Rhodopseudomonas palustris: one gene and its partner. The protein of the gene in region 1 interacts with the protein of each later gene in a pairwise test. Links are inferred from orthologs where the notes say so. Each region holds a gene or a part of one and is shown in the gene's direction. Other genes may lie near its edges.

Region 1 (5,128 bases):
CGACTCCAACCCGACCAAGCTGATCGAAGTGGTCGAGATCGGCAAGCAGCTGCTGATGACGCGCGGGGCGCTGACCACGTTCTCGATCGCCAACGACGTCGCCAAGTACTTTGCCATCATCCCGGCGATGTTCCTGGCGTTCTACCCGCAGCTCGGCGTGCTGAACGTCATGCATCTCGCCAGCCCGCAGAGCGCGATCCTGTCGGCGATCATCTTCAACGCGCTGATCATCATCGCGCTGATCCCGCTGGCGCTAAAGGGCGTCTCGTATCGCCCAGTTGGCGCAGCGGCGCTGCTGCGGCGCAATCTTCTGATCTATGGCCTCGGCGGAATCCTGGTGCCCTTCGTCGGCATCAAGGCGATCGATCTGGCCGTCTCGGTCCTGCATCTGGTGTGAGGAGAAGTCGTCATGTTGAAGCAAGTTCGCCCCGCTGTCGTGTCGCTGTTGGCGCTCACCATGATCACCGGTCTGGCCTATCCGCTCGCTGTCACCGGCATTGCCGCCGTGCTGTTTCCGTATCAGGCCCAGGGTAGTCTGGTGGAACGCGGCGGCCAGATCGTCGGCTCGGCGTTGATCGGGCAGGAGTTCAAAGAGGACCGTTATTTCCATGGCCGTCCTTCGGCCACCACGGCACCCGACCCGGCCGATGCCAGCAAGACGATCCCGGCACCGTACAATGCAGCGAACTCCGGCGGCTCCAATCTCGGTCCGACCAGCAAGGCTCTGGCGGATCGTATGAGCGAAGACGTGGCCAAGCTGAAGGCTGAGAACCCAGCCGCCGCGATCCCGGTCGATCTCGTCACCACCAGCGGCAGCGGGCTCGATCCGGATGTCTCGCCGGAAGGCGCGTTATTTCAAGTGCCGCGTGTCGCCAAGGCGCGTGGCGTCCCTGAGGAGCAAATCCGCAAACTGGTCACAGCCTCTGTGCAGCCGCCGCTCGGCGGCGTGCTCGGCGAGCCGCGCGTCAAGGTATTGAAGCTCAATCTGGCGCTCGACGCGGCGGTGCCGCGCTGACGCGCGCTGCTAGGCGAGTCCGCTGCGGTCGGATATATTTTGCCGATGCCTGATCCGTGCGCTGAGCCGCCTTCGCGACCATCTCCGGACGCCTTGCTTGAACAGGCAAGGCGGCAGGAGCCGGGCACGGGCCGGCTGAAGGTCTTCCTCGGCGCGGCTCCGGGCGTCGGCAAGACCTTCGCGATGCTGCAGAGCGCGCACGCCCGCGCCAAGGCCGGGGTCGATGTGGTGATCGGCTACGCGGAGACCCACGGCCGCGCCGAGACAGAGGCCTTGCTCGCCGGCCTGGAGACTGTCCCGCGCCGGCGCATCGCCTATAAGGGCCAGACCCTCGAAGAGATGGACCTCGATGCGGTGCTGGCGCGCCGCCCGCAGCTCGCCATCGTCGATGAGCTGGCGCACAGCAATGCTCCGGGCAGCCGCCATCCCAAGCGCTATCTGGACGTGCTGGAGCTGCTGGCGAACGGCATCGACGTCTACACCGCGGTCAATATTCAGCACATCGAGAGCCTGAACGATGTGGTGGCGCAGATCACCACGGTCCGGGTGCGTGAGACCGTGCCGGACTCGGCGTTCGAGCGCGCCGATGCGATCGAACTGGTCGACCTGACGCCGGACGACCTGATCCAGCGCCTCAAAGAGGGCAAGGTCTATGTGCCCAAGCAGGCCGAGCGCGCGCTGGAGCATTATTTCTCGCCGGGCAACCTGACCGCGCTGCGCGAACTGGCGCTGCGGCGTACCGCCGAGCGGGTCGACGAGCAGCTGTTGTCGCACATGCAGGCCAATGCGATCGCCGGGCCGTGGGCAGCGGGCGAGCGCGTGCTGGTGTGCGTCAGCGACGATCAGCGCTCGCAAGGGCTGGTCCGCTATACCAAGCGGCTGGCCGACCGGCTGCGCGCGCCGTGGACGGCGATCAACATCGAGACGCGGCGCAGTCTGTCGCTGACCGAGCAGCAGCGGGATCGGCTCGCCGATACGTTGCGTCTGGCCGAGGCGCTCGGCGGTGAGGCGCTGGCGATCCCCGGCGGCGATCGCAGCCTGGCGCACGACATCCTGGCATTCGCGCGCGCCAACAACATCACCCAGATCGTCGTCGGCAAGGCACCGCGCTCGTTCTGGTCCGAAGCGCTGCGCGGCTCCACCGTGCACGAGCTGGTGCGTGGCTCCGGCAACATCTCGATCCACGTCATGACCGGGACGGCGGTTTCGGCCGAGGAAAACCGGAGCCGTTCGCTGCGGCCGGCGGAGGGCAGCGAGCCGTTCAACCCGTGGCCGTATCCGATGGCGCTCGGGATGGTCGGTATCGGCCTCGGCGTCGCCAAGCTGATCGAACCGTTCTTCAGCATCGAGAACGTCGACTTGGTGTTTCTCACCGCGGTTGTCGGCGTTTCGGTCCGCTATGGACTCGGGCCGTCACTGCTGGCGAGCCTCGCGGCATCGCTCTGCTACAACTTCTTCTTCCTGCCGCCGGTCTACACCTTCACCATCACAGACCCGACCAATATCGTCGCGTTCTTCTTCTTCATGCTGATTGCGATCCTGGTGTCGAATCTCGCCGGCCGTGTCCGCGCCCAGGCTACCGCAGCCTCGCAACGCGTGCGAACAACGGAGTCGCTGTACGCTTTCAGCCGGAAGCTCGCCGGCACTGCTGCGCTCGACGACGTGCTGTGGGCGACCGCCTATCAGATCGCGCTGATGCTGAAGGTGCGGGTGGTGCTGCTGCTCCCCGAGCAGGGCCGCATCGCCGTCAAGGCCGGCTATCCGCCGGAGGATCAGCTCGATCCGGCAGATCTGGCCGCAGCGAATTGGACGTGGGAGAACGACCGCGTCGCGGGCCGCGGCTCCGACACTTTGCCCGGCGCGAAGCGGCTGTTTCTGCCGATGCGGACCGGGCGGGGGCCGATCGGCGTGATCGGGATCGATGACGACCGCGCCGGGCCGTTGCTGACGCCGGACCAGCGGCGGCTGCTCGACGCGCTCACCGACCAGGGAGCGCTCGCAATCGAGCGTGTGCATCTGGTCGAGGATATGGACCGGGTCAAGCGCGATGCCGAATCCGACCGATTGCGGCAGGCGCTGCTCACCTCGATCTCGCACGATCTGAAGACGCCGCTCGCCGCGGTGCTAGGCGCGGCAACCACGATGCGGGATCTGGCGCCGCATCTGAGCGATGCGCAGCGGACCGAACTGATCGGCACCATCGTCGAGGAATCCGAACGTCTCAACCGCTTCATCGCCAATCTGCTGGACATGACCAAGCTCGAATCCGGTGCCGTGGTGCCGAACAGCGCGGCCCACGATCTCGGCGAACTGGTCGGCGCCACGCTGCGCCGCGCGACGTCGATCCTGGCTCAGCATACGGTGAAACTGGATCTCGGCCAGGATCTGCCGATGATCGAGGTCGATCCGGTGCTGTTCGAACAGGCGCTGTTCAATCTGCTCGACAACGCAGCGAAATACGCGCCGGCTGGCAGCGCGATCCAGCTTCGGGCTGTGCAGAGCGGCGGTCAGGTCGAGCTCCAGGTGCGCGATGAAGGTGAGGGGATTCCGCCTGCCGAGTTGGAAACCGTGTTCGACAAGTTTTATCGTGTGCGAAAGGGCGATCATATAAGGCCCGGCACCGGCCTCGGCCTGGCGATCGCACGAGGTTTTATCGAAGCGATGGGCGGGCGACTGTCGGCCGGCAATCGCTCCGATCGCAGCGGTGCCGCGATGACCATCCGTCTTCCCGTCGCATCGCGCCGCGATGCTTTGATCAGTGCAGCGTGAGTGCCATGGCGATTAAAGTTCTGGTCATCGACGACGAACCGCCAATTCGGAAGCTTCTGCGGATGGGCCTTGGAAGCCAAGGCTACGAAGTGATCGAAGCCAGCAACGGCAAGCTTGCGCTGCAGGCGATGGCGAACACGCCGCCCGATCTCGTCGTGCTCGATCTCGGGTTGCCGGATCTGCCGGGCCATGAGCTGCTTCGGCAGATCCGTTCGCAGAGCGAGGCGGTGCCGATTGTCGTGCTGTCGAGCCGTGGCGATGAAGCCGGAAAGGTCGAAGCGCTGGACCTCGGCGCTGACGACTACGTCACCAAGCCGTTCGGCATGGATGAACTGCTGGCGCGCCTACGTGCCGCGCTGCGGCATCAGCTTCAGGTGCAGGGCGAGCGTCCGCTGTTCCGCGTCGGCGATCTGTCGGTCGATCTGGTGCGGCGGATCGTCAAGCTCGGCGACAAGGAGGTCAAGCTGTCGCCGAAGGAATACGATCTGCTGCGCGTGCTGGTGCAGCACGCCGGCAAGGTGCTGACGCACAAGTTCCTGCTGCACGAATTGTGGGACGAACTCACGGACGCGCAATATCTGCGGGTCTATGTCCGCCAGCTCCGGCAGAAGATCGAACCCGATCCCGAGCGTCCGCAGTATCTGCTGACGGAAACCGGGATCGGATATCGATTGAAGGCGCCGAACTAAGCTCGCCGGTTCACGCGAGCTCTGCGACCGACTGTTCCTGTGCCGCAGGCGTCACGACGACGTCCCAGCGGCCGTTGCCGACGTAGCGCCGGTCCATCGTGCCGTCATCGTCGAGCGTGAACAGATGCATCCAGCCATTGTCGAACAGTGTGCGCACGTCCGGGTGGCGATCGAGGATGGTGGTAATCGCCTCGTGTGGAGCTTCGATCAGAACCGACAGCCGGAGCGGCTGGTGGACGAGGCGTTCGCCATCATGCACCGATTGCCACGGCAAGCCGCCGCGCAGCAGGCCGCCATTGCCTTCGACGACGCCGATCCCGCCGGTGACGTTGTGCAGCAGCTTGTTGCCGGCGCCGAATGTTTCCGGCGCGACGGTGGAGCCGTAGTACTGCAGGCTGATCCAGCTCGCGACCACCACTGGCGCGGTGAGGATCAGCTCGAGCACCGAGAAATCTGTGTCCTTGCGCCAGTCATAGTCGTGCAGGAAGGCTTGGCCCTGAAGGTCACGACCGCTGGTGTGGGACCGCGGCGCGGCGATGAAGGCCCGGCAGCCGGCGAGCGCCCATTCAGGGCGGACCTCGGCCCAATCGCGTGCCCGCCGTGCAATCGCGCCGCCCGTCACCGCCCGTGGCAACCGCAACGCCCGCTCACTCCG
Region 2 (4,615 bases), 3.2 Mb from region 1 along the record:
CCTGCTCGCCAAGCGCGACGTCGCCAGCTTGCGCAAGATCTGCGGCGTCGACGACGAAGACCTCGTCGACATGATCGGCGAGATCCGTCACCTCGACCCGAAGCCGGGGCTGAAGTTCGGTTCGTCGCGGGTGCAGACGATTGTGCCCGACGTGTTCGTCCGGCCCGGCCCCGACGGCGGCTGGCTGGTCGAACTCAACAGCGACACGCTGCCGAAGGTGCTGGTCAATCAGTCGTATTATTCGGAGCTGTCGAAGACGATCCGCAAGGACGGCGACAAGTCGTACTTCTCCGACTGTCTGCAGAACGCCACCTGGCTGGTGCGCGCGCTCGATCAGCGCGCCCGCACCATCCTCAAGGTGGCGACCGAGATCGTGCGCCAGCAGGACGGATTCTTCACCCACGGCGTCAAGCATCTGCGGCCGCTGAATCTGAAAGCCGTGGCCGACGCGATTCAGATGCACGAATCGACGGTGTCGCGCGTCACCGCCAACAAATACATGGCGACCAACCGCGGCACCTTCGAGCTTAAGTATTTCTTCACTGCGTCGATCGCTTCCGCCGACGGCGGCGAAGCGCATTCGGCCGAAGCGGTGCGGCACCAGATTCGCCAACTGATCGACAGTGAAGATCCGTCAGCAATCCTGTCGGATGATACGATCGTCGAACGTCTGCGCGAGGCCGGCATCGACATCGCGCGTCGCACCGTCGCGAAATATCGCGAAGCGATGCGCATTCCCTCTTCAGTGCAGCGCCGTCGCGACAAGCAGAACATGCTGGGCACGCCGTCTGCGGCAGCGAGCCGCTCCCGCGACACAGCCCCAGCTTGATTGCGTCGCCCTGCTCTGACTAGACTCATCTCCCCACATGTGAATCGAGGCACTGCCATGACCATCCGGATATCCGGCAAAAGCATCAGCATCGGCGAAGCGCTGCGCAGCCGCGTGAGCGAACGCACCGAGGAGGTGCTGCGCAAGTATTTCGATGGGAATTATTCGGGGCACTTCACGCTCAGCAAAGACGGTTTCGGCTTCCGCACCGATTGTGCGCTGCACCTCGATTCCGGCATCACGCTTGAAGCCGAGTCCAATGCCGCCGACGCCTATGTCAGCGCCGATCAGGCGCTGGTGCAGATCGAGAAGCGCCTGCGCCGCTACAAGAGCCGCCTGAAGGATCGTTCGGCCCGCAAGGCTCACGCCGAGGCCAACGCACTCGCCGAGCTCGGCACGCCGGTGGACGCGGCCAGCTACGTGATCGAAGCGCCCGGCGACGAAGAGCATCACGAGGACGCCTACAACCCGGTGATCATCGCCGAGGCCACCACCGCGATGAAGCGGCTGTCGGTGAGCGAGGCGGTGGTCGAGCTCGATCTCACCGGCGCACCTGTGGTGGTGTTCCAGCACGGCAGCTCGGGCCGCGTGAACATCATTTATCGTCGCGCCGACGGCAATATCGGCTGGATCGACCCGCCGGTGCTGAACGGCACGAACTGACCCGCGCATTGCCTCGCGGGAAAGCCGCAAGCGGAACCTCCGCGAGGCATTGACGCCCGTGCAACGCTCTGCCTATGGTCCGCCGCTTTTCGGCGGACCGCCGACGGCATTTTACGGCCGCCGGCAGGAATGCTAGACTTAAGTTAGGATCATGATTTCAGAAGCGTTTTAGCCGCGATCAGGAAATCGCGCGGCGCTTCTCGGATCGAACGCTTGACGCAACCCACCGCCGTCCTATTTCACCCGGACCGCACCAACACCCCCGGAACGCCTGATGACGATTACGGATCTTGTCGCGCCCGAGGCCGTCATCCCGGCGCTCAAGGTGATCAGCAAGAAGCAGGCGCTGCAGGAACTCGCGGCGCGCGCCGCTGAACTCACCGGTCAGAACGAGCGCTCGATCTTCGAAGTGCTGCTGCAGCGCGAGAAGCTCGGCACCACCGCGGTCGGCTATGGGGTGGCGATTCCGCACGGCAAGCTGCCGAAGCTGGAAAAGCTGTTCGGGCTGTTCGCGCGGCTGGAACGTCCGATCGATTTCGAAGCGATGGACGGCCAGCCGGTCGACCTGATCTTCCTGCTGCTGGCGCCCGAAGGTGCTGGCGCCGACCATCTCAAGGCGCTGGCGCGGATTGCCCGGCTGCTGCGCGACCAGGACGTCGCCAAGAAGCTGCGCGCCTCCCGCGACGCCCATGCGATCTATTCGGTGCTCGCACTGCCCCCGGCCACCGCGGCGTAACAGCGCGGCGTATTGCTGGCCAGCAGGCGCTAGCTTCGCGAAGACATCCGACTGACCGCACAATGAGTGCTCAGCGCCGGACCGAAACTGGTTCAGGCGCAGCGGTTGCTCGTCCGAGATCCTGCGTCGCTTACCAGCGGCAATGGCACGGAATCGCTTTGGTATCGATGTGTGGAAGTGCGCAATGCAACGCGCTAGGGTTGCTTGCTGGCGGGCGCCTCAGCGCCGCTAGTGGGTATTCAGCGGGCGCGGGGGCCGTCACCGGACTCCCCGCGTCGCGTAACCGTCTTCTTCAGTCAGCGCTTAGTGGACGCTGACGGCCTGCAGTTCCTGGCTCCAGGCATTCGCGATCGCCGCTTCACGGCTGTCTGTCAGCATGATCGGCGTGCCATCGGCCGAATGCAAAGCAAACAGCTTGAGGCCCGGCGCGATCTGCGGCGCCTGCGGGAATAACCCAGGTACGTCTTCGGAGCGGATCTGCTTCACATAGGCGATGTGGCCTTCGCCCAGATGCGCCAGCGCTTCCGGCGTGACGCCCACATTTTCAAGCGTAGTACCAGCTTCAGTCATGGTCTCGACTCCTCTAGGAGACTAAGCGGTCGAGTCCGCTACTCGTTCCATTATTCGTGTTCGGTGATGGCGATTGTCTTAATGACCCTTTCCGGCTCAGGCCGGATCAGGTCGATGGACAACAACCCGTTTTTCAGGTCCGCACCCAACACCTGCATCCCGTCGGCCAGCACGAACGTCCGCTGGAAGTGACGCGCGGCAATGCCGCGGTGGATGTATTGCCGAGTTTTGTCATCCTGCTGCCGGCCCCGGATCACCAGTTGATTTTCCTCAACTGTGACATCGAGTTGATCGCGGGTGAATCCAGCCACCGCCAGTGTGATGCGCAGCTTTTCGGGATCGCCGTTGCTGCGTTCGCACCGTTCGATGTTGTACGGGGGGTACCCGTCGGCGCCTTTGACGACGCGGTCGAGCGCACGCTCGATCTCGTCGAATCCCAGCAGAAAGGGACTAGATAACGAAGGAACACGAGACATCACAAAGTCCTCTCGAAGCGACTTTGAGGGGGTCCTTGCGGCACCCCATCGACCGTCCGGCACCTCGCCGTCCAGTCCAAACCAATATGGGCAGTGCAAAAGAACTGTTCAAGAAGGCCAGAACAGCGAATTCCACCAGTAGCTTACGGCCGGCTAGCCGGCAATCCGGCGGCGCCCGTCGGCGGAAAACAGATGCAGGCTGTGCGGCGGCGCCGCGACCGTGATGCGCTCTCCGACCGCCGGCGCGACCTGGCCGGGAATCCGGACGATGATGTCACCGCCGGCCCCTTCGCCGGGCTTCCCGGCAACCACCGGCTGCGCCTCATGCCCTGCGCGGGCCCCATAGACGAACGTCTCCGGTCCGACCCGCTCGATCGCCTCGACGGTGACGTCGAGCGCCAGACCGCCGTGAGCTGCCGCCCCTGGGCCGATGACGAGGTCCTCCGGGCGGACACCGAGAATGCCCGCCTCGGCCGGCGCGCCACCGAGCTGGCTCCGCAGATCGTCCGCCAGGGCCAGCAGGTTCATCGGCGGGGCGCCAATGAACGAGGCCACGAAAGTCGTCGCCGGCTTGGCATAGACATCGAGTGGCGAGCCGATCTGTTCGACTTGGCCGGCGTTCATCACCACTAGCATGTCGGCGAGCGTCATTGCCTCGAGCTGGTCGTGGGTGACGTAGATCGCCGTGGTGGCGAGCCGGCGCTGCAGCTTGCGGATTTCGACCCGCATCGCGACCCGCAGCTTGGCGTCGAGATTGGATAGCGGCTCGTCGAACAGAAACACCTTGGGATGCCGCACGATGGCGCGGCCCATCGCGACCCGCTGGCGCTGGCCGCCGGACAATTGCCGCGGCTTCCGGGTCAGCATCGGACCGAGTTCGAGGATGCGCGCCGCTTCCTGCACCCGTGCGTCGATCTCGGCTTTGCCCATGCCACGGTTGCGCAGGCCGTACGCCATGTTGTTGTACACGGTCATGTGCGGGTAGAGCGCGTAGTTCTGGAAGACCATCGCGATGTCCCGATCGGCCGGCTCGACGTCGTTGACGACGCGGTCCCCGATGCCGATCTCGCCGCCGGTGACGGTTTCGAGCCCGGCGATCATTCGCAGCAGGGTCGACTTGCCGCAGCCGCTCGGCCCGACCAGCACGCAGAACTGGCCGTCGCCGACTTCGAAATCGACGCCTTTAATTGCCTCAAAACCACCCGGATAGGTCTTGCGGACAGAGCGGAGAACGACGTTGGCCACTGTTGCTACTTCTCCGTCTCGACCAGTCCGCGCACGAACAGTTTCTGCATCAGCACCACCACGGCGACCGGCGGCAGCATCGCCAGCACGGCGGTC

The links. The genes of interacting proteins can lie anywhere in the genome.
Region 2: the proteins of RPPS3_RS15430 (region 1) and ptsN interact in binary tests that used the Escherichia coli proteins (3 or more experiments, as listed by UniProt). The link is inferred for Rhodopseudomonas palustris from one-to-one orthologs.

What each region holds. Positions count from the first base shown.
Region 1 is NZ_CP019966.1:3,306,695-3,311,822, reverse strand. What follows is about bases 698-3,984. They hold RPPS3_RS15430 (sensor histidine kinase), read left to right. Parts: upstream 698-1,060; coding sequence 1,061-3,784; downstream 3,785-3,984. Other genes in these bases: RPPS3_RS15425 (response regulator), read left to right, coding at 3,781-3,984; RPPS3_RS15435 (K(+)-transporting ATPase subunit C), read left to right, coding at 698-1,015. Also shown: potassium-transporting ATPase subunit KdpB, read left to right, coding at 1-397; more of RPPS3_RS15435, read left to right, coding at 410-697; more of RPPS3_RS15425, read left to right, coding at 3,985-4,473; RPPS3_RS15420 (YbcC family protein), read right to left, coding at 4,484-5,128. UniProt on the Escherichia coli protein: Member of the two-component regulatory system KdpD/KdpE involved in the regulation of the kdp operon. KdpD may function as a membrane-associated protein kinase that phosphorylates KdpE in response to environmental signals.
Region 2 is NZ_CP019966.1:58,247-62,861, forward strand. What follows is about bases 724-3,497. They hold ptsN (PTS IIA-like nitrogen regulatory protein PtsN), read left to right. Parts: upstream 724-1,766; coding sequence 1,767-2,228; downstream 2,229-3,497. Other genes in these bases: rpoN (RNA polymerase factor sigma-54), read left to right, coding at 724-829; hpf (ribosome hibernation-promoting factor, HPF/YfiA family), read left to right, coding at 887-1,492; RPPS3_RS00280 (DUF1150 family protein), read right to left, coding at 2,532-2,798; RPPS3_RS00285 (Hsp20 family protein), read right to left, coding at 2,849-3,274; RPPS3_RS00290 (sn-glycerol-3-phosphate import ATP-binding protein UgpC), read right to left, coding at 3,428-3,497. In the rest of the region: more of rpoN, read left to right, coding at 1-723; more of RPPS3_RS00290, read right to left, coding at 3,498-4,519; sn-glycerol-3-phosphate ABC transporter permease UgpE, read right to left, coding at 4,525-4,615. UniProt on the Escherichia coli protein: Seems to have a role in regulating nitrogen assimilation.